4 regions of the Streptomyces sp. NPDC004134 genome follow, and region 2 is predicted to be linked to each of the others. Evidence: riboswitches for the same ligand, from Rfam matches in the RefSeq annotation. Region 2 holds a riboswitch; each other region holds the start of a gene.
What was found. Region 2 has a riboswitch for cyclic di-AMP ahead of ACFYVJ_RS34055 (M23 family metallopeptidase). Riboswitches for the same ligand answer to the same signal wherever they lie in the genome.
Positions count from the first base shown of each region.

Region 1: linked by a shared signal. The riboswitch ahead of ACFYVJ_RS07575 (transglycosylase family protein) and the one ahead of ACFYVJ_RS34055 (M23 family metallopeptidase) in region 2 are both predicted to bind cyclic di-AMP.
Region 3: linked by a shared signal. The riboswitch ahead of ACFYVJ_RS07330 (transglycosylase family protein) and the one ahead of ACFYVJ_RS34055 (M23 family metallopeptidase) in region 2 are both predicted to bind cyclic di-AMP.
Region 4: linked by a shared signal. The riboswitch ahead of ACFYVJ_RS05215 (LysM peptidoglycan-binding domain-containing protein) and the one ahead of ACFYVJ_RS34055 (M23 family metallopeptidase) in region 2 are both predicted to bind cyclic di-AMP.

Region 1 is NZ_JBIAMS010000004.1:87,482-92,564, reverse strand. It holds gene ACFYVJ_RS07590 (nucleoside triphosphate pyrophosphohydrolase) at 1-468, shown strand, start outside; gene ACFYVJ_RS07585 (cytochrome P450) at 470-1,711, shown strand; gene ACFYVJ_RS07580 (transglycosylase family protein) at 1,810-2,865, shown strand; cyclic di-AMP (ydaO/yuaA leader) riboswitch at 3,027-3,238, shown strand; gene ACFYVJ_RS07575 (transglycosylase family protein) at 3,315-4,010, shown strand; gene eno (phosphopyruvate hydratase) at 4,387-5,083, shown strand, end outside.
Region 2 is NZ_JBIAMS010000044.1:11,794-16,876, reverse strand. It holds partial or broken gene ACFYVJ_RS34070 (hypothetical protein) at 1-107, shown strand, start outside; gene ACFYVJ_RS34065 (hypothetical protein) at 321-1,472, shown strand; gene ACFYVJ_RS34060 (VOC family protein) at 1,524-1,889, shown strand; gene ACFYVJ_RS34055 (M23 family metallopeptidase) at 2,094-3,215, opposite strand; cyclic di-AMP (ydaO/yuaA leader) riboswitch at 3,227-3,402, opposite strand; gene ACFYVJ_RS34050 (PP2C family protein-serine/threonine phosphatase) at 3,626-4,990, opposite strand.
Region 3 is NZ_JBIAMS010000004.1:33,976-39,058, reverse strand. It holds gene ACFYVJ_RS07335 (dipeptidase) at 1-1,124, shown strand, start outside; cyclic di-AMP (ydaO/yuaA leader) riboswitch at 1,365-1,557, shown strand; gene ACFYVJ_RS07330 (transglycosylase family protein) at 1,561-2,763, shown strand; gene ACFYVJ_RS07325 (UDP-glucose dehydrogenase family protein) at 2,874-4,214, opposite strand; gene ACFYVJ_RS07320 (LCP family protein) at 4,316-5,083, shown strand, end outside.
Region 4 is NZ_JBIAMS010000002.1:463,059-468,141, reverse strand. It holds gene ACFYVJ_RS05230 (beta-galactosidase) at 1-804, opposite strand, end outside; gene ACFYVJ_RS05225 (SDR family NAD(P)-dependent oxidoreductase) at 906-1,697, shown strand; gene ACFYVJ_RS05220 (FadR/GntR family transcriptional regulator) at 1,763-2,569, shown strand; gene ACFYVJ_RS05215 (LysM peptidoglycan-binding domain-containing protein) at 2,653-3,552, opposite strand; cyclic di-AMP (ydaO/yuaA leader) riboswitch at 3,559-3,733, opposite strand; gene ACFYVJ_RS05210 (hypothetical protein) at 3,837-4,481, opposite strand; gene ACFYVJ_RS05205 (DUF397 domain-containing protein) at 4,814-5,062, opposite strand; gene ACFYVJ_RS05200 (helix-turn-helix domain-containing protein) at 5,063-5,083, opposite strand, start outside.

The DNA.
Region 1 (5,083 bases), on a different contig from region 2:
GCGCTGTCGCTGGTGGCGAAGCTGGCGGGCCGTGCCCGCACGGCGGGGCTGGCGGTGCAGGCGCCCGGCGGGGCACGGGCCGGGCTCGGCAACGGCGCTCCGCAGGCCGAGGGGAACGGCGTCCGCAAGGACGGGGCCGCCGTACGGGACGGCAGCGGCACCGCCGCGCCGGCGGGCGATCCGGTGGCCGGGTTCGGCGCCGAACTGCTCGCGCTGGCGCTGCGGGCCGAGGCGCAGGGCGTGGAGCCGGAGACGGCGCTGCGGGCCGCGGCGCGCACGTACCGCGAGGCGATCCTCGCGGCGGAGCAGGCGGGCACGGCGAAGCCGGCCACGGACGGCGGCGGCACCGGCACGTACGACGCCGCGGGGCCGACCACTGCCGAAGCTCCGCCCGGCACGAACGGCCGGGCTCCGGAGGACTCCGGCGCCTCCGACGGGCCGTCCGCCGGTTCCTCCGGCGCGCGCTGACGTGGCCGGCCCGCCCGCGGGCGACGGGCCCGAGCCCGCGCTCTTCAGTTGGGAGTTCGCCACCGACCCCTATCCGGCGTACGCCTGGCTGCGTACCCACGCGCCCGTCCACCGCACCACCGTGCCCAGCGGTGTCGACGCCTGGCTCGTCACCCGCTACGCCGACGCCCGCCAGGCACTCGCCGACCCCCGGCTGTCCAAGAACCCCGCGCACCACCACAGCGACAAGACCGGCATCCCCGGCGAGCGCAGCGCCGGCCTCATGACCCACCTGCTCAACATCGACCCGCCCGACCACACCCGGCTGCGCCGGCTGGTCTCCAAGGCGTTCACGCCCCGCCGCGTCGCCGCCTTCGCGCCCCGCGTGCAGGAGCTGACCGACCGCCTCATCGACGGCTTCGCGGACCGCGGCGAGGCCGACCTCATCCACGAGTTCGCCTTCCCGCTGCCGATCTACGCCATCTGCGACCTCCTCGGCGTCCCCGCGGAGGACCAGGACGACTTCCGCGACTGGGCCGCCGTGATGATCCACCACGGCAAGGGCCCGCGCGGCGGCGTCGCGCGCGCGGTGAAGAAGATGCGCGCCTACCTCGCCGAGCTGATCCACCGCAAGCGCGCGGCGCTCGGCGGCGGCGACGCCGCGGACGACGACCTGATCTCCGGCCTCATCCGCGCCTCGGACGAGGGCGAGAAGCTGACGGAGAACGAGGCCGCCGCCATGGCGTTCATCCTGCTGTTCGCCGGCTTCGAGACCACCGTCAACCTGATCGGAAACGGCACGTACACGCTCCTCACCCACCCCGCCGAGCGCGCTCGGCTGGCCGCGGATCCCGCGCTGCTGCCCTCCGCGGTGGAGGAACTGCTGCGCTACGACGGCCCGGTGGAGCTGGCGACCTGGCGGTTCGCGACCGAGCCGCTGGAACTCTGCGGGCAGCGCGTCGCCGCGGGCGACCCCGTGCTCGTCGTGCTGGCCGCCGCCGACCGCGACCCCGCGCGCTTCGCGGACCCCGACACCCTGGACCTGTCCCGGCGTGACAATCAGCACGTGGGCTACGGCCACGGCATCCACTACTGCCTCGGCGCCCCCCTCGCCCGGCTGGAGGCGCAGACCGCCCTGGGCACCTTGCTGCGCCGCCTTCCCGACCTGCGGCTGGCCGGCGAGACGTCCGAATTGCGGTGGCGCGGCGGGCTCATCATGCGGGGCCTGCGGACGCTGCCGGTGCGCTTCGGACCCTCTCTGTGATCTGCGCGTGACTATCAGGCGATCAACTTGTGATCGGAGGTAGTTCGGTATTAAGTTCGGCCACTGGCTCGAACACACAGGGAACGAAAGGCACTCGCATGCGCTCGGGTAACGGACGCCACCGACGTCCCCGCCAGGCCCCCGCGTTCGTCGTCGCGGCCGGTGCGACCGGGGCGGGTCTCGCCCTGCCGCTGCTGGGCGCGAGCGGCGCGAGCGCCGCCGACGCCGGCACGTGGGACCGGGTCGCCGAGTGCGAGAGCGGCGGGCTGTGGAGCGCCGACGAGGGCAACGGGTACTACGGCGGCCTGCAGTTGACGATGGACATGTGGCAGGAGTACGGCGGCGAGGAGTTCGCCTCGCAGCCCGACTTCGCCAGCCGCGCGCAGCAGATCACGGTCGCCGAGCGCATCCTCGCCGGCATGGGCGCCGACAAGGCGTGGCCGGAGTGCGCCCAGGACGCCGGGCTGCACGGCGACGACGAGGTGCCGGAGGTCGACCCGGGCGCCGAGCTGCCGCTGCTGCCCACCGCGCCGCCCACCCTCGCCCCGGGCCCGGGTGACGACTCCCAGGGCCAGGACGAGGACGGGCGTACGGACCGCGGGGACAAGCGCGACCGCAAGGGCGGCGGCGACGAGGACCGGAAGTCCGGCGGGGGCGCCGGCAAGCACCGCGGCAGCCAGGACCCGGGCGAGCGCGACGGCGGCCCCGGCGAGCGGACCGGCCGGGACGACGACACCTCCGCCGAGGGCTCCGGCCGGCACCGCGCCCCGGACGCCTCCGCGACCCCGACACCGTCCGAAGCCCCGTCCTCGCCCGGCGCCCCCGAGGCCCCGCGCGAGGCCGTCGAGACCCCCGGCGCCTCCCAGTCGCCCGACGAGGCCGAGCTGCCGGAGCCGGGCCGCGAGTGGGTCGCCGAGATCCCCGGCGACGCGGACAAGCGCGGCGGTGACCGCAAGGGCGACGCCTCGGGACGCGACGCCGCGGCGGGCGACGGCAGTTATACCGTCCGACCGGGTGACACCCTCTCGGAAATTGCCAGAGAGCATTCCCTGTCGGGCGGATGGTCCGAGTTGTACGACGGGAACAAGAACTCCCTCGGTAAGGACCCCGACACCATCAAGCCTGGTCAGGAACTCGAATTGAGCGGGAACTGAACAGTCGGCGGGTGAAGTCGGCGCGGATTAGTCATATTTGACGTAATCGGCTGACCGGGCTACCTGACGGACGTAAAACCTGGCGTGGCATTTTCCGAGGTCTTTGAATCGCACACGCCTATGTGCTTACCGTCACATTGCTCGCCACCGCGAGCCCCGGTGATCGCCTCACGCCGAATCCTGTCGGCGTTCACCCGGGCCACCTGTGCATGAAGCACCGCTGACAGGAGCGGGGGACCCACGGTAAGCGCCGCTCAGGTCCAACGAGAAGGCGGACCGGGCGGCTTGGGGTCAAGCCGCACGTATGACGTACGGCCGGGCACTCACAGCCCGCACCCGACAGCTCACCTCGCAGGCGTCGGTGAGAAAAGAGCATCATGCTTCTTCCTGCCGGAACGGGTAAGCACCGCCGCCCCGCCGCACAGGCACGCCTTGGCACACATTCCCGCATGGCCGTCCTCGTGGGCGCCACCGGAACCGCGATCGGCCTGCCGGTGCTCGGCGCCCAGCACGCGTTCGCGGCGCCCATCGATACGTGGGAACGGGTAGCCGCCTGCGAGTCCGGAGGAAATTGGGCGACGAATACGGGGAACGGCTATTTCGGCGGCGTCCAGTTCTCCCAGTCGAGCTGGGAAGCCGCCGGCGGCCGGAGCTTCGCCCCGCGCGCCGACCTGGCGTCGAAGCAGCAGCAGATCGCCGTCGCGGAGCGGCTGCTGTCCATGCAGGGCCCGGGGGCGTGGCCCAACTGCGGCCCACGCGCGGGCCTGGCCGCGGGCGGTCCGGCCGCCGGGCAGATCGTCCCACCGGCGCAGCAGGAGGCCCCGCAGCAGCGGCAGGAGCAACCGGAGACCCCACCGCGGACCCTGCCGCAGCCGGCCCCGCAGACGCAGGAGCAGGCGCCGCAGGAGGCCCCGCAGGAGGCTCCGCAGGGCACCGAGGCCCGCGGTGCCGCCGAGCAGACGCAGCCGGAGTCCCGCACGGTCTTCCGCGGCTTCTACTACGAGGTCCGCGAGGGCGACACCCTCGACGACATCGCCCGGCGGCACGGTGCGGAGAGCTGGCAGCAGTTGTACGAGGACAACAAGCCGGTCGTCGGCGCGAACCCGGACCTGATCCGGCCGGGCCAGAAGCTGAAGGTGAACTGAGTCCCGCGCGGGCGGGCCGCACCGGACCACGAACCGGCCGGCCCGCCCGCGCCCGGTGCACCGCCGCCTGCCGCCCCCGGTGCCGCCCGGCGCCGCCTGCCGCCGGGCACGCCGCCCGCGGTACGGCGCGGCCGTCCCGGCCCGTCCGGTGCGCGGGCCGGGACGACCACGCCGTACGCCACCCGCCCCCGTGGCTCCCGCTCCCGCGGCTCCCGCCGCCGTGGCTCCCGTCCCGCGCCGCTTCCCGTGGCCCGTCCCCGCTCCCGGCCCGAACCGTCTCGTACCGCGGAATGCGGCCGGGTGCGCGCCGGGGCCGTCACCCGGGGCGGCTAGGCTCAGGGCGGAACCCGTAGCGAATCCCTCCGAAGGAGACACCGTGCCGTCCATCGACGTCGTCGTAGCCCGAGAGATTCTCGACTCCCGCGGCAACCCCACGGTCGAGGTCGAGGTCGGCCTCGACGACGGCAGCACCGGCCGTGCTGCCGTTCCGTCCGGCGCCTCCACCGGCGCCTTCGAGGCCCTGGAGCTGCGCGACGGGGACAAGGCCCGCTACGGCGGGAAGGGCGTCGAGAAGGCGGTGCTCGCCGTCATCGAGCAGATCGGCCCCGAGCTCGTCGGCTACGACGCCACCGAGCAGCGCCTCATCGACCAGGCGATGTTCGACCTCGACGCCACCCCCGACAAGTCCTCCCTCGGCGCCAACGCCATCCTCGGCGTCTCGCTCGCCGTCGCGCACGCCGCCTCCGAGGCGTCCGACCTGCCGCTCTTCCGCTACCTCGGCGGCCCCAACGCGCACGTGCTGCCCGTGCCGATGATGAACATCCTCAACGGCGGCAGCCACGCGGACTCCAACGTGGACATCCAGGAGTTCATGATCGCGCCGATCGGCGCAGAGTCGTTCTCCGAGGCCGTACGCTGCGGCGCGGAGATCTACCACCAGCTCAAGGCCGTCCTCAAGGAGCGCGGCCTGTCCACCGGCCTCGGCGACGAGGGCGGCTTCGCGCCGAACCTCGACTCCAACCGGGACGCGCTGGACCTCATCATCGAGGCGATCCAGAAGGCCGGCTACACCG
Region 2 (5,083 bases):
CGGTCTGCTCCGACACGTCAACCCACGAATAAGGTCTGCACGACAACGACTTCCACGCACTCGCAGAATTCGCGCGATCACTGGACGCTCCTCAAGCCAACGGCTGAGCACGTCCCCCAACCTCCGACAGATCCGTACGCACCAACATGATCAATACGGACCGGGCCCGGGCGCGGGGTTCTTCACCATGTCAAGCGAGCTGGTGCTCGGGCGTTCCTGGCGGGTGGGCACGGATTGTCTCTGACCTGCCCAGGAGTCCGCTCGGGTGGGAGTTATCCACAGGGGAGGCGGGGGGTGGGGATCTGCGAGAGGGTTGGGGCATGACGGGGGAAATTGGGTCGCTGGGTGAACTGGCGGCGGGCAGCGGTGGGGTGTTGGTTTGTGCCGAGGCTTTGGGGGCCGGGTGGTCTGCCGGGATGTTGGTGCGGCGGTTGCGGAAGGAGGGGTGGCGGAAGGTTCGGGCCGGGGTGTGGGTGGAGCCGGGGCGGGTTGATGATTTTCGGCTGCGGTTGCGGGTGGCGCAGGCCGGGCGGCCGGAGTTGGTCGTCAGTCACAGTGCGGCGGCTCATCTGTTCGGGGTCGAAGTGCTCGCCGTGCGGCCCGAGTTCACGCACGTGCGGGGGCGCGGGCGGGCGCCCGAAGGGTGCCTGTTGCACCGGACCGCCGTGAGCGACGAGGAGATCGTAAGCGTCGCCGGGCTGCGGGTGACCGACGCCGCGCGGACCCTCGTCGACCTGCTGCGTACGGCGGAGCGGGATGCGGCCCTGGTGGCCGTGGAGTCGGCCTTGACCCGGCGGCCGTTGGGGCCCGCCGGCGGGTGGCCGCGGCGGTGGCGGGAGCAGGTGACCGATCTGCATGCGGTCTCCGAGGCCCTTGCCGGGATCGGCCAGCGGCGAGGTGTGGTCCAGGCGCGGCAGCGGCTGTCGCTCGTCGATCCGCGCTCCGAGTCGCCCGCGGAGACCGTCGCGCGGCTGCGGATGTACGACGCCGGGCTGCGGCCCCTCAGCCAAGTGCCCTTCACCGCGCCCAACGGCCGGCGGATACGAGTGGACTTCTTCTTCCCGGTGGCGGGGCTCGTCGTGGAGATCGAGGGCTACGGCTTCCACGGCGGCCGGGCCGCTCATCTCGCCGACGTCGAGCGCTTCAACGACCTGGGGCGCTGTCCCGAGGTCCGGCGCATGCTGCGGTTCACCGCCGCCGATGTCTTCGAGCGGCCCCAGCGGATGGTCCACACCATCCGCGCCGCCCTGGGCGAAATCGCCGCCGGGGAGTCCCGTGGCACCGCCGTCGGCGGAGGGTCCCGTGGCACCGCCACCGCCGGAAGGTCCCGTGGCGCCGCCGTCGGTGCTGCCGCGGCTGCCACCGCTGCCGCCTATGCGGTTGCCGGTGCGGCAGCGAGTGCCGGTGCCGTCGCCAGTGGCGCCGCCGGTGCCCAGGCAACTGCCTCTGCCTCCGCCACCGTCGCTGCCTGAGTCGCCGCCGGCTTCCCGGCGGTGTCCTTGGGCCGTGGCAGGGTGGCCGCCATGGACGCCTATGTCAGGAACATCGTGCTCGACTGCGCCGACGCACGTCAGCTCGCCGACTTCTACACGCAGTTGCTCGGCATGCGGGTCATCCGCAACGACTGGATGGTGATCGCCAAGGACGAAGACAGCTTTCCACGGCTGGCATTCGAGGAAGTCGACGGCTACCGGCCGCCGCTCTGGCCCGACCTCGATCGCACCTACCCCCAGCAGATGCACATCTGCTTCGGCGTCGACGACTCCACCGCCGCGGGCGAGCTGGCGCTGCGGCTCGGAGCCACGCGACTCTCCGAAGCCGGTGGCAGTTGTCCGGTGTTCGCCGATCCCGCCGGGCATCCGTTCTGCCTCTGCGGGCCCGGGGAGTAGCTCCCGGAAAGGTGCCGACGGCCCTGGTGTCGGGGGGTCGGCCACCAGGGCCGCCGGCGGTCTCGGTGCGCGCTCGGACGCCACGGGGGAAGTTGCGTTCGGGCACGCCGGAGACGTGGGAGAGGGGTTTATGGGGGCTTGCGGTCCGTGCGGCGGGTGCCCGTCCCGGCCGCGGGGGCCGGGGCGCTGGGCCCGCCGGGTGGATCAGACCGGGGCGCCGTTGTTGCGCAGCCAGGCGAGGGGGTCCACTGCGTCCCCGCCGCCGGGTCGTACCTCAAGGTGCAGGTGCGGGCCGGTGACGTTGCCCGTGGCGCCTACGCGCCCGATGACGTCGCCGGTCGTGACCTCGCCGGAGGACTGGATGATGGAGGACAGATGGCAGTACCAGACCTCGGTGCCGTCCTCGAGGGTGAGGACGATGCGGTAGCCGTACGAGCCGGCCCAGCCGGCCTCGGTGATCGTGCCGCCGTGCACCGCCTTGACCGGGGTGCCGGTGGAAGCGGCGAAGTCCTGGCCCGTGTGGCCCGCGGCCCACATGTCGCCGGACTCGCCGAACGTCGAGGTGAGCGTGTAGTTCGCGACCGGGGCGACATAGCTGGCGGCGAGCTTGGCGAGGCGCTCCTCCTCCGCCTTGCGGCGGGCCTCCTCCTCCGCCTTGCGGCGGCGCTCCTCCTCCAGTTGGCGCTGGCGCTCCTCTTCCTGCGCCTTCGCCTCGGCGGCCTCCTCGGCCGCCTGCTTGGCGGCCTCGGCCTCGGCGGCCGCGCGGGCAGAGGCGTCGGCCTCCGCCTGCTGCTGCTCGGCCTGCTCCAGGATGCGGGCCCGCAGGGCCTCTCCGGAGTCGGCGGGCTGGTTCGCGGTCTCGGTGTCGCCGGCGTAGCTGACCTGGGTGAGCGGAGCCGTGGTGACGACCGTGTCGGAAGCGGGCTCCTGCGTGCTCGGCATCAAGTCGCCGACGCCCGGCAGGCTCTCCGCGTCCGGGAGTTGCGCGCTTATCTGGCTCGCGACGGCGTCGACCTGGTCGGGCATGGATATCGCGACCGGGGGCTTCTCCTGCGCCGTGGCCATGCTGCCCGCGCCCACGGCGGCGAAGACGCCCACGCCGAGTACGGCACCGCTGCGCGCCATGCTGCCACCGCGCTGCCGGGGGAGGCGCCGGCGGCCGCGGGAGGGAAGGTCGTCCTCGGGGAGGACTTCGTCGACCGGCTCATCGGCGGCGTAACCGGCGGGCGCATACCCCTCGGGGGCGTAGCCGCCGGACGCATAGCCGTCGTAGCCGTAATCGTCATGGCCATGGCCGTAGCCAGGCTCAGACCTGTAGGACGCCACGAAGGCGTACTCCTTTCCTTCCTTCTCGCCTACCGGGTTAGCTGACGGGTTCGGAGCAGGAAGGTCTCCTACGGGCCGCCTCCTGGCGGAGGTTGGCCCGATTCACCCCAAGGTGGTGGTTCCCCGGTTCCCTAGGTGTTGCCGTTGCTGCAGTTGTGACGCTTGCGGGATTCGGCGACGGCGCACGGTGCCGCCTCTTGCGACGGCAGTGACGACCGCGCTGCGTTACCGCACGCTAGCGGACGACGGCGTTCGATTCCAAGTCGTTCCCGTTATTGAGTTGTGCTTTACCGCGGACGATCCGGGCATGTACCAGCGGAAACGGACAAGTTGACGGCCTGATTACGCGCAGTGAGGTCCGGTCGTTAGCTGATCGTGCATCAGTTGTTATGCGGAGGGGCGCTATTCCACTACGGAGCGTATACAGGCGCGGCCGCGTCCGGCGGCTCTCCGAACGGTGCACGGGAGCGCGCGAGGGCGAACAGCGCCATGTCGTCGGCGATCATCCCGCCCGTATAGCGCGTCACATCGTCCAGGAGGGTGTCCAGCAGTTCGTGCGGGCCGTCGAACAGCCGGCCGTCCAGCCGGGGCAGGGGATCGTAGAAGACGCCCGCCTGGTTCCGCGCCTCCGTCACGCCGTCCGTGAACAGGACGAGCGCCGCGCCCGGCGGGAACGCCACCTCCATCAGCTCGTCCGGCCACGTACCCAGGTCGCCCATGCCCAGCGGCAGCGCGTGCTCGCGCGGGTGCAGCGTGCGTGCCGCGCCGTCCGAGCCCAGCAGCACCGGCGCCGGATGGCCGCGGTTGAGCAGCCGCAGCGCGCCGCCCTCGCGGTCGACCTCCGCCAGCACCGCGGTCGTGAACCCCTCCACCCGGTCGAGCCCGCTGCGCCCCGTCTCCTGGCGCTGCAGCGCGCGTTCCAGCCGCCGCGCGACCCCGGCGAGCCCCGCCTCCTCCTCGGCCGCCTCCCGGAAGGCGCCGATGACGACCGCCACGGACTCCACCGCCTCCAGCCCCTTGCCGCGTACGTCGCCGACGATGCAGCGCACGCCGTACGGGCCCTCCTGCACGGCGTAGAGGTCGCCGCCGATACGGGCGTCGGCGTCGGCGGCCTGGTAGCGGGCGGCGACCCGCAGCGCGCCGAAGCCGTCCGGCGGGTTCGGCAGCACGGCGCGCTGCGCGGCGACGGCGACGTGGCGGGCGGAAGTCAGCCGGCGGTAATTGCGCTGGATGAGGAGGTTGATCACGACCGCCAGGACGCCGAGCACGACCTGCGACACCATCTGGGTGAGCGCGTCGGCGTTCGTGGCCGTGCCGTTGAGGATTTCGAGCGCGACGTCCACCACCAGGGCGGCCACGGCAACGGCAACGGTGCCGCGCAGGGTGAGCAGCGCGGCGGCGACCAGCGGGGTGGTCTCGAAGACCGGCGAGGACCTCAGCCCCTCCGGCGTGAACCAGAAGAACACCGACCCCACGACGATCAGCGCGGCCGGCAGCCACCGCAGCGCCCACCTGACCCGGCGCTCGCCGCCGGTGGCGTCGGGGCGCCGGGACCGGGCCGCCAGGTCCAGCGCGCCGGCGCCGACGCGGTAGGCCCGCCCGTTCTCGTACGGACCGCGCCCCTCGCCGTACGAGCCGCGCTCGCCGTACGAGCCACGCTGGGCGTCGCGTGAGGCGCGGCCGTCGCGTGAGGAGCGGTCATCGTGCGAGTTGCGGCCCTCGTCGTGCGGGCCGCCTTCACCCTTACCCGCGCCGTCCTCCCGCACCGGCTGCACCTGCCCTCTCCTGCGCTGCCCTTCCTGCGCTGTCCTCCCCGTGCGGCCGGCACGCGGGCCCGTGCCGTCGTCCCTCAGGGTTCCGCGTCCCGG
Region 3 (5,083 bases), on a different contig from region 2:
TGCGGGAGCAGGTGACGTACGACATCGACAGGCGTGACATCGCCGTCGACCAGAGCGCGCGGCTGCACACCGACATCCCGCGGCTGCGGGCCGGCGGGGTGGGGGCGCAGTTCTGGTCCGTGTACGTGAGCGCCGAGCTGGCCGGGGACGCCGCCGTGAGCGCGTGTCTGGAGCAGATCGACGTGGTGCGCCGGCTCGTCGACCGCTATCCCGGGGAGCTGCGGCTCGCGGTGACCGCCGACGAGGTGGAGGCGGCGCGGGCCGACGGGCGGATCGCCTCGCTGATGGGGGCCGAGGGCGGGCACTCCATCGCCAACTCGCTCGCCACGCTGCGCGCCTTCCGCCGGCTCGGCGTGCGCTACATGACGCTTACGCACAACGACAACACCGACTGGGCCGACTCCGCGACCGACGAGCCGCGGCACGGCGGGCTCACCGCCTTCGGCGAGGAGGTGGTGCGCGAGATGAACCGGGTCGGCATGCTCGTCGACCTCTCCCACGTGGCGCCCTCGACCATGCGCCACGCGCTGCGCGTCACCGAGGCGCCGGTCGTTTTCTCCCATTCATCCGCTCGCGCCATGTGTGACCACCCGCGCAACATTCCGGATGATGTGCTGGAATTGCTCCCCGCCAACGGCGGTGTGGCGATGGCCACGTTCGTGCCGAAGTTCGTCCTGCCCGCCGCCGTGGCGTGGACCGCGGAGGTGGACGAGCACATGACCGCCCGCGGCCTCGACCCGTTCGGCGCGGACGGCGAAGCGGTCCGCGTACGGCGTGCGTTCGAGGAGGCGCATCCGCGGCCGCAGGCGACGGCCGCGACCGTGGCGGATCATCTGGATCATATGCGCGAAGTGGCGGGAATCGACCATATCGGTATCGGCGGCGACTTCGACGGCACGCCGTTCACGCCGGAGGACCTCGCCGACGTCGCGGGTTATCCGCACCTCGTCGCCGAGCTGCTGTACCGCCGTTGGTCGGAAGAAGACCTGGCCAGGCTGCTGTGGGCCAACGCGTTGCGGGTGTTGCGCGACGCCGAGGCGGCGGCGCGCGAAGTGGCCGCTCGGCGCGGCCCGTCGATCGCCACCATCGAACAGCTCGACGGCCCCGCGAAGGTCCAGGTGTGAGCAGAGTGACATAAGTCACTCACAGAATTCTCACGCCATGGGGCGATGTGTCCGACTCCTCATATGTCGACAAGTCTCCACCGGGTAGGGGGAATTGAGGAGCGGCGCGGGATGGGGCGATTGTCGGGCTGATTCCGATGTGATGTGGGGAACGGCCTTGATGGCGGTTCACAGCTTGTTCTGTTTTCGGCTGTGTGTTTACGGTGCTCGCCGTGCTCGCGCCACCGATGCGGGTACCTCGTCGCCGTAACGCCGAATCCTGTCGGCGGCGACGGGCAGGCACTTCAGCTTTCACGGCAGGAGCGGGGGACCCAGGTAAGTGCCGCACCGTGCGCAAGCGCGGTACGGCTTGGGGTGAAGCCATGCTCCGCGTGGCCGGGCATCTCCAGCTCGAACCCGACAGCTCACCTCGCAGGCGTCGGAGAGGAGCATGTCCATGTCCGCACGCGGACGTCACCGTCGCCTGGGCCGGATAGCCCGGGGCAGCAGGGCCCTCATCGTCACCGCCGGCAGCGCCGGCGTCGCCATTCCGCTCATCGCCGGCGGCCACGCCCAGGCCGCCTCCGTCGACACCTGGGACCGCGTGGCCCAGTGCGAGAGCGGCGGGGACTGGAGCATCAGCACCGGCAACGGCTTCTACGGCGGCCTGCAGTTCGTGCAGAGCACCTGGGAGGGCTACGGCGGCACGCAGTACGCCCCGCGCGCCGACCAGGCCACCAAGGAGCAGCAGATCGAGATCGCCGAGAAGGTCCTCGCCTCGCAGGGCCCCGGCGCCTGGCCGGTCTGCTCGGTGCAGGCCGGGCTCACCCAGGGCGGCCCCGCCCCCGACCTCTCCACCGGCGGTGCCGGGAAGAGCGAGCCCGAGGCGCAGACCGAGTCCGGGCAGCCCGCACAGCAGGCCGCCAAGGACGAGGCCCCGAAGCAGGAGAAGGCGCCGGAGAAGAAGTTCGAGAAGGCCGGCAACTACACCGTCGTCTCCGGTGACACCCTGTGGGACATTGCTCGCAAGCACGGCATCGCGGGCGGCTGGCAGACGATCTACGAGGGCAACAAGGACGTCATCGGCGACGACCCGGACCTGATCTTCCCCGGTCAGGAGTACGAGTTCGACGGCGGCGAAGAGGTCACCCTCGAAGAGCCGGAGACCACCTCGGCCGAGCCGTCCTCCGCGCAGCAGGAGGAGCCGGCGGCCGCGGAGGAGCCGGCAGCGGAGGCCGCTCCCGCGGGCGGGTTCTCCGCCCCGATCGACGCCGGTCTCTCCACGGCGTACCGGGCCGCGGGCGGCTCGTGGTCCAGCGGTTACCACACCGGTGTCGACTTCTCCGCCGGCACCGGCACCCCGGTCAAGGCCGTCACCTCCGGCACCGTCGTCAAGGCCGGCAACGGCGCCGACGGCGGCGCGTACGGCATCGCCGTCGTGATCAAGCACGACGACGGCCGCTACAGCCAGTACGCCCACCTGTCGTCCACCTCGGTGAGCGTGGGCCAGAGCGTGGGCGCCGGCGACCAGATCGGTCTGTCCGGCTCCACCGGCAACTCCACCGGGCCGCACCTGCACTTCGAGGTGCGCACCAGCCCGGACTACGGTTCGGACGTCGACCCGGTCGCGTACCTGCGCGACAACGGCGTCTCCATCTGAGGGTCCCCCGCACGGCGTTGCCCCCCGTTTCCGGCGGAACGGGGGGTTCGCCGTGTCCGGCGCGCGGGCGCGTGGGCGGCGGCGCGCGGGCGGGCGTCGGCCGGCGCGCGCTACGCCGCCGGGCGGCCCATCGCGCGGAACGTCCATCCCGCGGCGCGCCACGGCACCGGGTCGAGCGTGTTCCGGCCGTCGATCAGATGCGGCCGGGAGACGGCCTTCGCGAGCCGCCCGGCGTCGAGGGCGCGGAACTCCGGCCACTCGGTGAGGTGCAGCACCAGGTCGGCGCCGTGCAGCGCGTCCTCCGCCGACTCCGCGTAGCGCAGGGTGGGGAAGACGCGGCGGGCGTTGTCCATGCCCTTCGGGTCGTAGACGGTGACCTGGCCGCCCTGGAGGTGGATCTGCCCGGCGACGTTGAGCGCGGGGGAATCACGCACATCGTCGGAGTCGGGCTTGAACGCGGCGCCCAGGACGCCGATCCGCCGGCCCAGGAAGGTCCCGCCGCAGGCTTCGCGGGCGAGTTCGACCATGTGGGCGCGGCGGCGCATGTTGATCGAGTCGACCTCGCGCAGGAACGTCAGCGCCTGGTCGACACCGAGTTCACCGGCACGGGCCATGAACGCCCGGATGTCCTTGGGCAGGCAGCCACCGCCGAAGCCGATCCCGGCACGCAGGAACTTCTTCCCGATCCGGTCGTCGTAGCCGATCGCCTCGGCCAGCTTGACCACGTCGCCGCCCGCGGCCTCGCAGATTTCGGCCATGGCGTTGATGAACGAGATCTTCGTGGCGAGGAAGGCGTTGGCGGCCGTCTTCACCAGCTCGGCAGTCGGGTAGTCGGCGACCACGAACGGCGTACCGGAGTCCAGCGGCGCGGCGTACACCTCGCGCAGCACCTTCTCGGCGCGCTCGCTCGCGACGCCGACGACGATGCGGTCGGGGCGCAGGGTGTCCTCGACGGCGAAGCCCTCGCGCAGGAACTCCGGGTTCCAGGCCAGCTCGGCCTGCTCGCCCGCCGGCGCCAGTTCGGCCAGCCGGCGCGCCAGCCGGGCCGCGGAGCCCACCGGCACCGTCGACTTCCCGACCACCAGGCACGCGCGGTCGAGGTGCGGCGCCAGGGTGTCGATCGCGGCGTCGACGTAGCTCATGTCGCAGCCGTACTCGCCCTGCTTCTGCGGCGTGTTCACACACACGAAGTGCACGTCGCCGAAGGCCGCCGCCTCCGCGTACGACGTGGTGAACCGCAGCCGGCCGGACGAGCCCCCGACCCCGGAGACGTGCTTGCGCAGCAGGTCCTCAAGGCCCGGCTCGTACATCGGCACCCTGCCCGCCGACAGCAGCTCGACCTTCTCCTCGACCACGTCCAGGCCGAGCACGTCGAAACCCAGCTCCGCCATCGCGGCGGCGTGCGTGGCCCCGAGGTAGCCGGTGCCGATCACGGTGATCTTCAAGGTCATGGTCCCGAGCATAACGGCGGGCTCCGACACACCCACCTGGGCAACCATGGGCCCGGGTGCGGAGTCTGACTCATGAACGTGCACCTAAAGGAGTGGGAATCGTGGCGAGGCAGCATCTGGACGGAGCGGGCAGCGGAACCGACGAGCCCGGTACGCCGCGCGCCCGCGAGCCGGAGGCGCCGTACGCCGGGGACATGTCGACGGCGGCGCACGCGGCGTACGTGGACGCGGCGTTCGCTCCGGGCGCGCAGGGAACACCCGGAGCGCAAGGAACACCGGGAGCCGAGGGCACGGCCGCGGACGGCGGGCCCAAGGGAGCGGACGGTCCGGACCTGTTCGCCCACCAGGCGGCCGACCCGGCGACCGGTCCCGCGACCGGCCCCGTCGGCCCGGATGGCCCGGACGGCCCGGATGGCCCGGACGGCCCCGAAGACCCCGCCGGCGCCCCCTCGCACGCAGCGCCCCGCCGCCGCATGCGCCGCGGCCGCAAGGTGCTCCTCGGCGCCGTGATCATGCTCTTCGCCGGCGTGCTCATGCTCGCCGGCGGCCTCTGGTGGGCGTACGAGCACTACACGGGGCGCGTCGACCGCATCCCGAACGCCTTCCCGACGAACGTCCCCGAGAAGCACCAGCCGGCGCCGTCCAAGGGCGGCGAAACGTACCTTCTCATCGGCGTCGACGCCCGCTCCGACCTCCCGCTCACCGGCGACGGCGCCGGCGAGCACACCTGGCAGCCGGGCGCGCAGCGCAGCGACACGATGATGCTCGTCCACCTCCCCGAGGGCCGTGACGGCGGCTACGTCGTCTCCCTGCCCCGCGACTCCTGGGTGGACATCCCCGGCCGGGGCGACGCCAAGCTCAACGCGGCC
Region 4 (5,083 bases), on a different contig from region 2:
GAAGTCCAGTGCCTGGACGTCCTCGTGCGCCGCCCAGGCGTACGGGTCGACGGGCTTGTGCAGCGGCATGTGGTTGGTGGTGACGGGCACGTCGGGGGTGATCCCGTTCAGCGCCTCCTTCTCGGCGAGGTAGCACTGCAGCAGCGCGTCGTCGCAGAAGCGGGCGTAGTCCAGCACCTGGGCCGGGTTGGGGTGGGTGGGGGTGGTGCGCGGCGGGAACACCTCCTCGAAGGTGCCGTAGCGCTGGGACCAGAAGGTGGTGGCCCAGGCGGTGTTCAGCGCCTCGACGTCGCCGTAGCGCTCGCGCAGCCAGCGGCGGAAGTCGGCGGCGGAGACGTCGCAGTAGCAGCGGGGGTTGGAGCAGCCGTACTCGTTGCCGATGTGCCAGCTCTCCAGGGCGGGGTGGGTGCCGTAGCGGGTCGCCAGCTCGGTGACCAGGCGTACGGCGTGCTCGCGGTAGACCGGGCTGGAGGGGCAGAAGTGCTGACGCGAGCCGGGCCACCTGCGGATGCCGTCGGCGTCCTGCGGCAGCACCTCGGGGTGCCGCTCGGTCAGCCACGGTGGCGGGGAGGCGGTCATCGTCGCCAGGCAGACGCGGATGCCGGCGCCGTGCAGGTCGTCCAGCACCCGGCCGAACCAGTCGAAGTCGTACGCGCCGGGCCGCGGTTCGACCAGCGCCCACGAGAAGATCCCGGCCGTGACCATGGAGACCCCGGCCTCCTCCATCAGCCGGATGTCCTCGGCCCTGACCTCCTCCGGCCAGTGCTCGGGGTTGTAGTCGCCGCCGAAGTGGATGCGCGCCACACTGCCTCCGCCCCTCTTGCTCAATTCTTAAATTACGAATTAACCTTGCGGGCAACGTAGAAGTGCCGCGGCGGATCCGTCAACACCCGGAGCGTGACCTCGTGACAGCAGCCGGAGCCACGCAACTCCCGCACACCGCCCGCTTCGACGGCCGCACCGCCGTCGTCACCGGGGCCGCCGCCGGCATCGGCGCGGCCACCGCCCGCCGGCTCGCCGCCGAGGGCGCCGCCGTCGTCGTCGCCGACATCGACGGCGACCGGGCGGAGGCCACGGCCGCGGAGATCCGCGCCGCTGGCGGCACGTCGGCGGCCGTCGTCGCGGACGTGGCCGGCGAGGACGGCTGGGCCCGGATCGTGGCCGCGGCCGGGGACTTCGGGCCCGTCGGCGTCCTCGTCTCCAACGCCGTCGCCGTCGACGTCGCCCCCGCGCACGAGACGTCGCCCGCCTCCTGGCGGCGCCAGGTCGACGTCGGGCTGACGGCCGCCTTCCTCGGCTTCCGCGCCTGCCTGCCCGGGCTGCGCGCGCAGCAGGGCGCCCCCGGCGCCGCGGTGCTGGTCTCGTCCGTGCACGCCAGGCACGGCATCCCGGGCCACCCCGCCTACGCCGCCGCCAAGGGCGGGCTGCTGTCACTGGCCGGGCAACTGGCCGTCGAGTACGGCCCGTCGGTACGGGTGAACACCGTGCTGCCGGGACCGGTGCTCACCCGGCTCTGGGACCGGGTCCCCGAGGAGGACCGCAGGGCCAGCGCCGCGCAGACCGCCGCGGGGCGGCTGGGCGCGCCGGAGGAGGTGGCCGCCGCCGTCGCCTTCCTCGCCTCGTCCGAGGCGTCCTACGTCACCGGTGCGAGCCTGGTCGTGGACGGCGGCTGGAGCGTCGTAAAGTCGTCGGCCTGAGCGCGGGGGCGCCGCGGGGCGGCGGAGGGCACGGGAGCGGGGACGCGAGGGAGGAGCGAGCGGCCATGGCGGGTTACGCGCGCCGCGGGGTGCACGGGCAGACCGTGGAGACCCTCGCGCACCGGGTGCTCGGCGGTGAGATCGCCGAGGGCGCCACCCTCGACCTCGCCGCCCTCCAGGCCGAGTTGGGCGTCAGCCTCACCGCGCTGCGCGAGTCGCTGAAGGTGCTGGCGGCCAAGGGCATGGTCGACGCCCGGCAGAAGCGCGGCACGTTCGTCCGGCCGCGCGCCGACTGGCACCTCCTCGACGCCGACGTGCTGCGCTGGCGCTTCGAGACCGCGGGCCGGCAGCAGGGCGAGGGCGCCGCCGCGCGGGCCGCCTCCCCGCTGCTGCGCGACCTGGACGAGGTGCGCGGCATCGTCGAGCCCGCGGCGGTCCGGCTGGCCGCGGTGCGGCGCACGGACGCGGACCTGGCGGCGCTGGAGACGGCGCTCACGGCGATGGCCGGGGCGCGGGACGGCGCGGCCGAGGCGGTCGCCGCGGACCTCGCGTTCCACCGCGCCCTGCTGGCCGCCTCGCACAACGAGCTGCTGGAGCGCATGGATCAGGTCCTCGCCAGCGGTCTTGCCGCCCGCGACCGCCTGGTGCACGGCCCGGGACACCACCCGCGGGACCCCGTGCCGGGCCACCGCGCCGTGCTCGCCGCGATCCGGGCGCAGGACCCGGACGCCGCGGAGGCGGCGATGCACCGGCTCCTCGCCCAGGCGGCCCGGGACCTGGCGGAGTTGTCCGCCGGCGGATCCGGCGCCGGGGCCGCCGGCGGGTCCTCGGCCGGGCGGGCTGCCGGGGCGGAACGGGCGGCCGGGGCGTAGCCCGTACGACGAACGCGCCCCGCCGCGCGGACGGATCCGCACGACGGGGCGAAGGAGACTTCCGCGGGCCGGAGCCCCCGGAATCAGTACCAGTTGTTCGCCTGCCAGAAGTCCCAGGCGCCGCACGGGCTGCCGTAGCGGTCGTTCATGTAGTCCAGGCCCCACTTGATCTGCGTGACCGGGTTGGTGCGCCAGTCGGCGCCGGCCGAGGCCATCTTGTCGCCCGGCAGCGCCTGCATCAGGCCGTACGCGCCGGAGCTGGGGTTCGTCGCGGTGTGGTCCCAGCCGCTCTCGCGCTCCACGATGCTGCTGAAGCAGGTGAACTGGTCGGCGGGCACGATCTCCCGGGCCGCCGCCTGGATGCCGGACTCGGTGGTCGGGACGCTCGCCTGCGACGCCTCGGTCGCGCCGCCGGAGCCGCCGGAACTCTTCGACGCCGACGAGCCGTTCGGGTCGATCGACTTGTCGACCTTGCCGCCCTTGGTGTCGACGCGCAGCTCGGTGCCCACCTTCAGCGCGGCCGGGTTGTCGCCGATCGCCTTCTCGTTGTCGACGTACACCCGCTGCCAGCCGCCGGGCACGTCGTACTTCGCGGCTATCTTGGCCAGCGTCTCGCCGGCGCCGACGGTGTGCTCGACGTAACGCTGCTGCTTCTGCTCGGTCTTGGCGGCGGTCTGGTCGGCCTCGGCGGGCTTGCTCTCGGCCTTCTCGTCCCCCAGGTCCAGTTCCTGGCCCGGCAGGATCAGGTGGGGGTTGTCGCCGACGGCTGCCTTGTTGGCCTCGTACAGCCGCTGCCAGTCGGCCCCGAATCCGTTGTCCTCGGCGATCTCCGAGAGGGTGTCGCCCTTCTCGACCGTATAGGCGTGCGCGGCGGTCGCCGCGATGCCGCCGGCGACGGGCAGGGCTATGCCCACCCCCGCGGCAGCGGCGTAGCGGCGGGTGGAGCGCGACTTGGGCGCGCGCCGGGTGCCGGTTCCGGCCATGGTGGCTCGCTCTTTCTCCGACGCCTGCGAGGTGAGCTGTCGGGTTCGGGCTGGAGTTGCCCGGCCGCGTCGTGCTGTGCGGCTTCACCCCGAGTCGGGGAGTGCGGTGCGGTCCTGCCACCGTGCTCCTGCCGACGGAGAAGTGGTTCCCCCGCTCCTGCCCGAACGGCTGTGGGGACGACGGTTCCGGGCTCCGACGGGCAGGACTCGGCGTACCGGAGCTCGGTGCTCGCGTGTGCGAACGACTCGGACACTAGGAGATCGAACGGCAGATCACAAGCGGATCACGAGGATCGGCGCGTAGTCTGACGCTCCGTGGTGACGCGCGCACGCGTGGGGCGGTTGGGGCGCGTGTGACGTTCGGCACTCACGCCGAGGCGCAGCGCCTCCAGCAAACGCTGCCCAGCCGGTACGACGAGACCGTGCACCCCGCGCTCCGCGGCGCCGGCGAGCGCGGTCCGCCAGGCGTCGGGTCCCGCGGGCGCGGCCGCCGGAGTCCAGCGCCCGGCGCCCGGCTCCTCATAGCCCGGGCCCGCGGGCGCGAGCCGGCGGAAGGCGGGCACCGTCGGTGCCACGGCGCCGAGTTCGGCGCACCGCCGGGAGTCGGCGGCGAGCGCGAGCCGGCCGCCGCTGAGCAGCACCACGGTGGCCAGCGCCCGGGCCAGCAGCGCGGCCTGCGGCACGCTGTCGGGCAGCGCGACCACCAGCCTCGCCCGGCCGGTGGCGGCGGCCAGGGCGGCGGCGAGCGCCAGTACGTCGTGGGCCGGGTCGGGACCGCCGTCCAGCCACAGTGCGTCGGCGCCGGCGGAGTCGTACGCCGCGCACTCCGCCAGCCAGTCCGCGGGCTCCTCCGGCAGCCGGGGGAGCAGCACCCCGACACGGACGGCCGGCGGGGCCGCGCCCGCGGACGGGGGTGGAGATGCGCTCATCGCGGGGCCTCCCCGGGGCTGACGACGGCCATCGGGGGCATACCGTACGCCGATACCTCGCGGAAGGCAGCGGTGCGGACACGCGCGGTTCATGATTTCTGGAATTTCATCTGCCGTGCCCCCGGGCGCCGTTGCGCGCCCGTGCTTCGGCAAACGCCGAGGGAGGGGACCCCCCCGGGGTGTCCCCTCCCTCTCTGTGCTCCCGGCCGGTGGCCCACGTCAGTGCGGGTGGGCCACACCCCCGTTCGCCGGGATGGGCTCGCCGTCCGGTCCGGACGGCGAGTGGACCGGGCGGCGCGGCAGCCGGTGCGGAGGCGCCGTGCCTGGCGCGGTCACACCGGGCTCCGTGACAGCAGGAAGTCGGCTTCGCCGGCCTTGGCACCCTCGATGAACGCGTCCATCTCGCCGGGGGTGTAGATGAGGGCGGGACCCTCGGGGTGCGCCGAGTGCCGTACCGCTATCCGGCCGTCCCGCAGCTTCATGGCCTCGACGCAGTTGCCGCCGTTGCCGCCGCTCCACGGCTTGTGCCAGCCCTCGGTGCCGAGGTCCGCCGCCGGCATGCCGTTGTAAATGCGTTCCATTCACAGCTCCTTGCGGAAGTC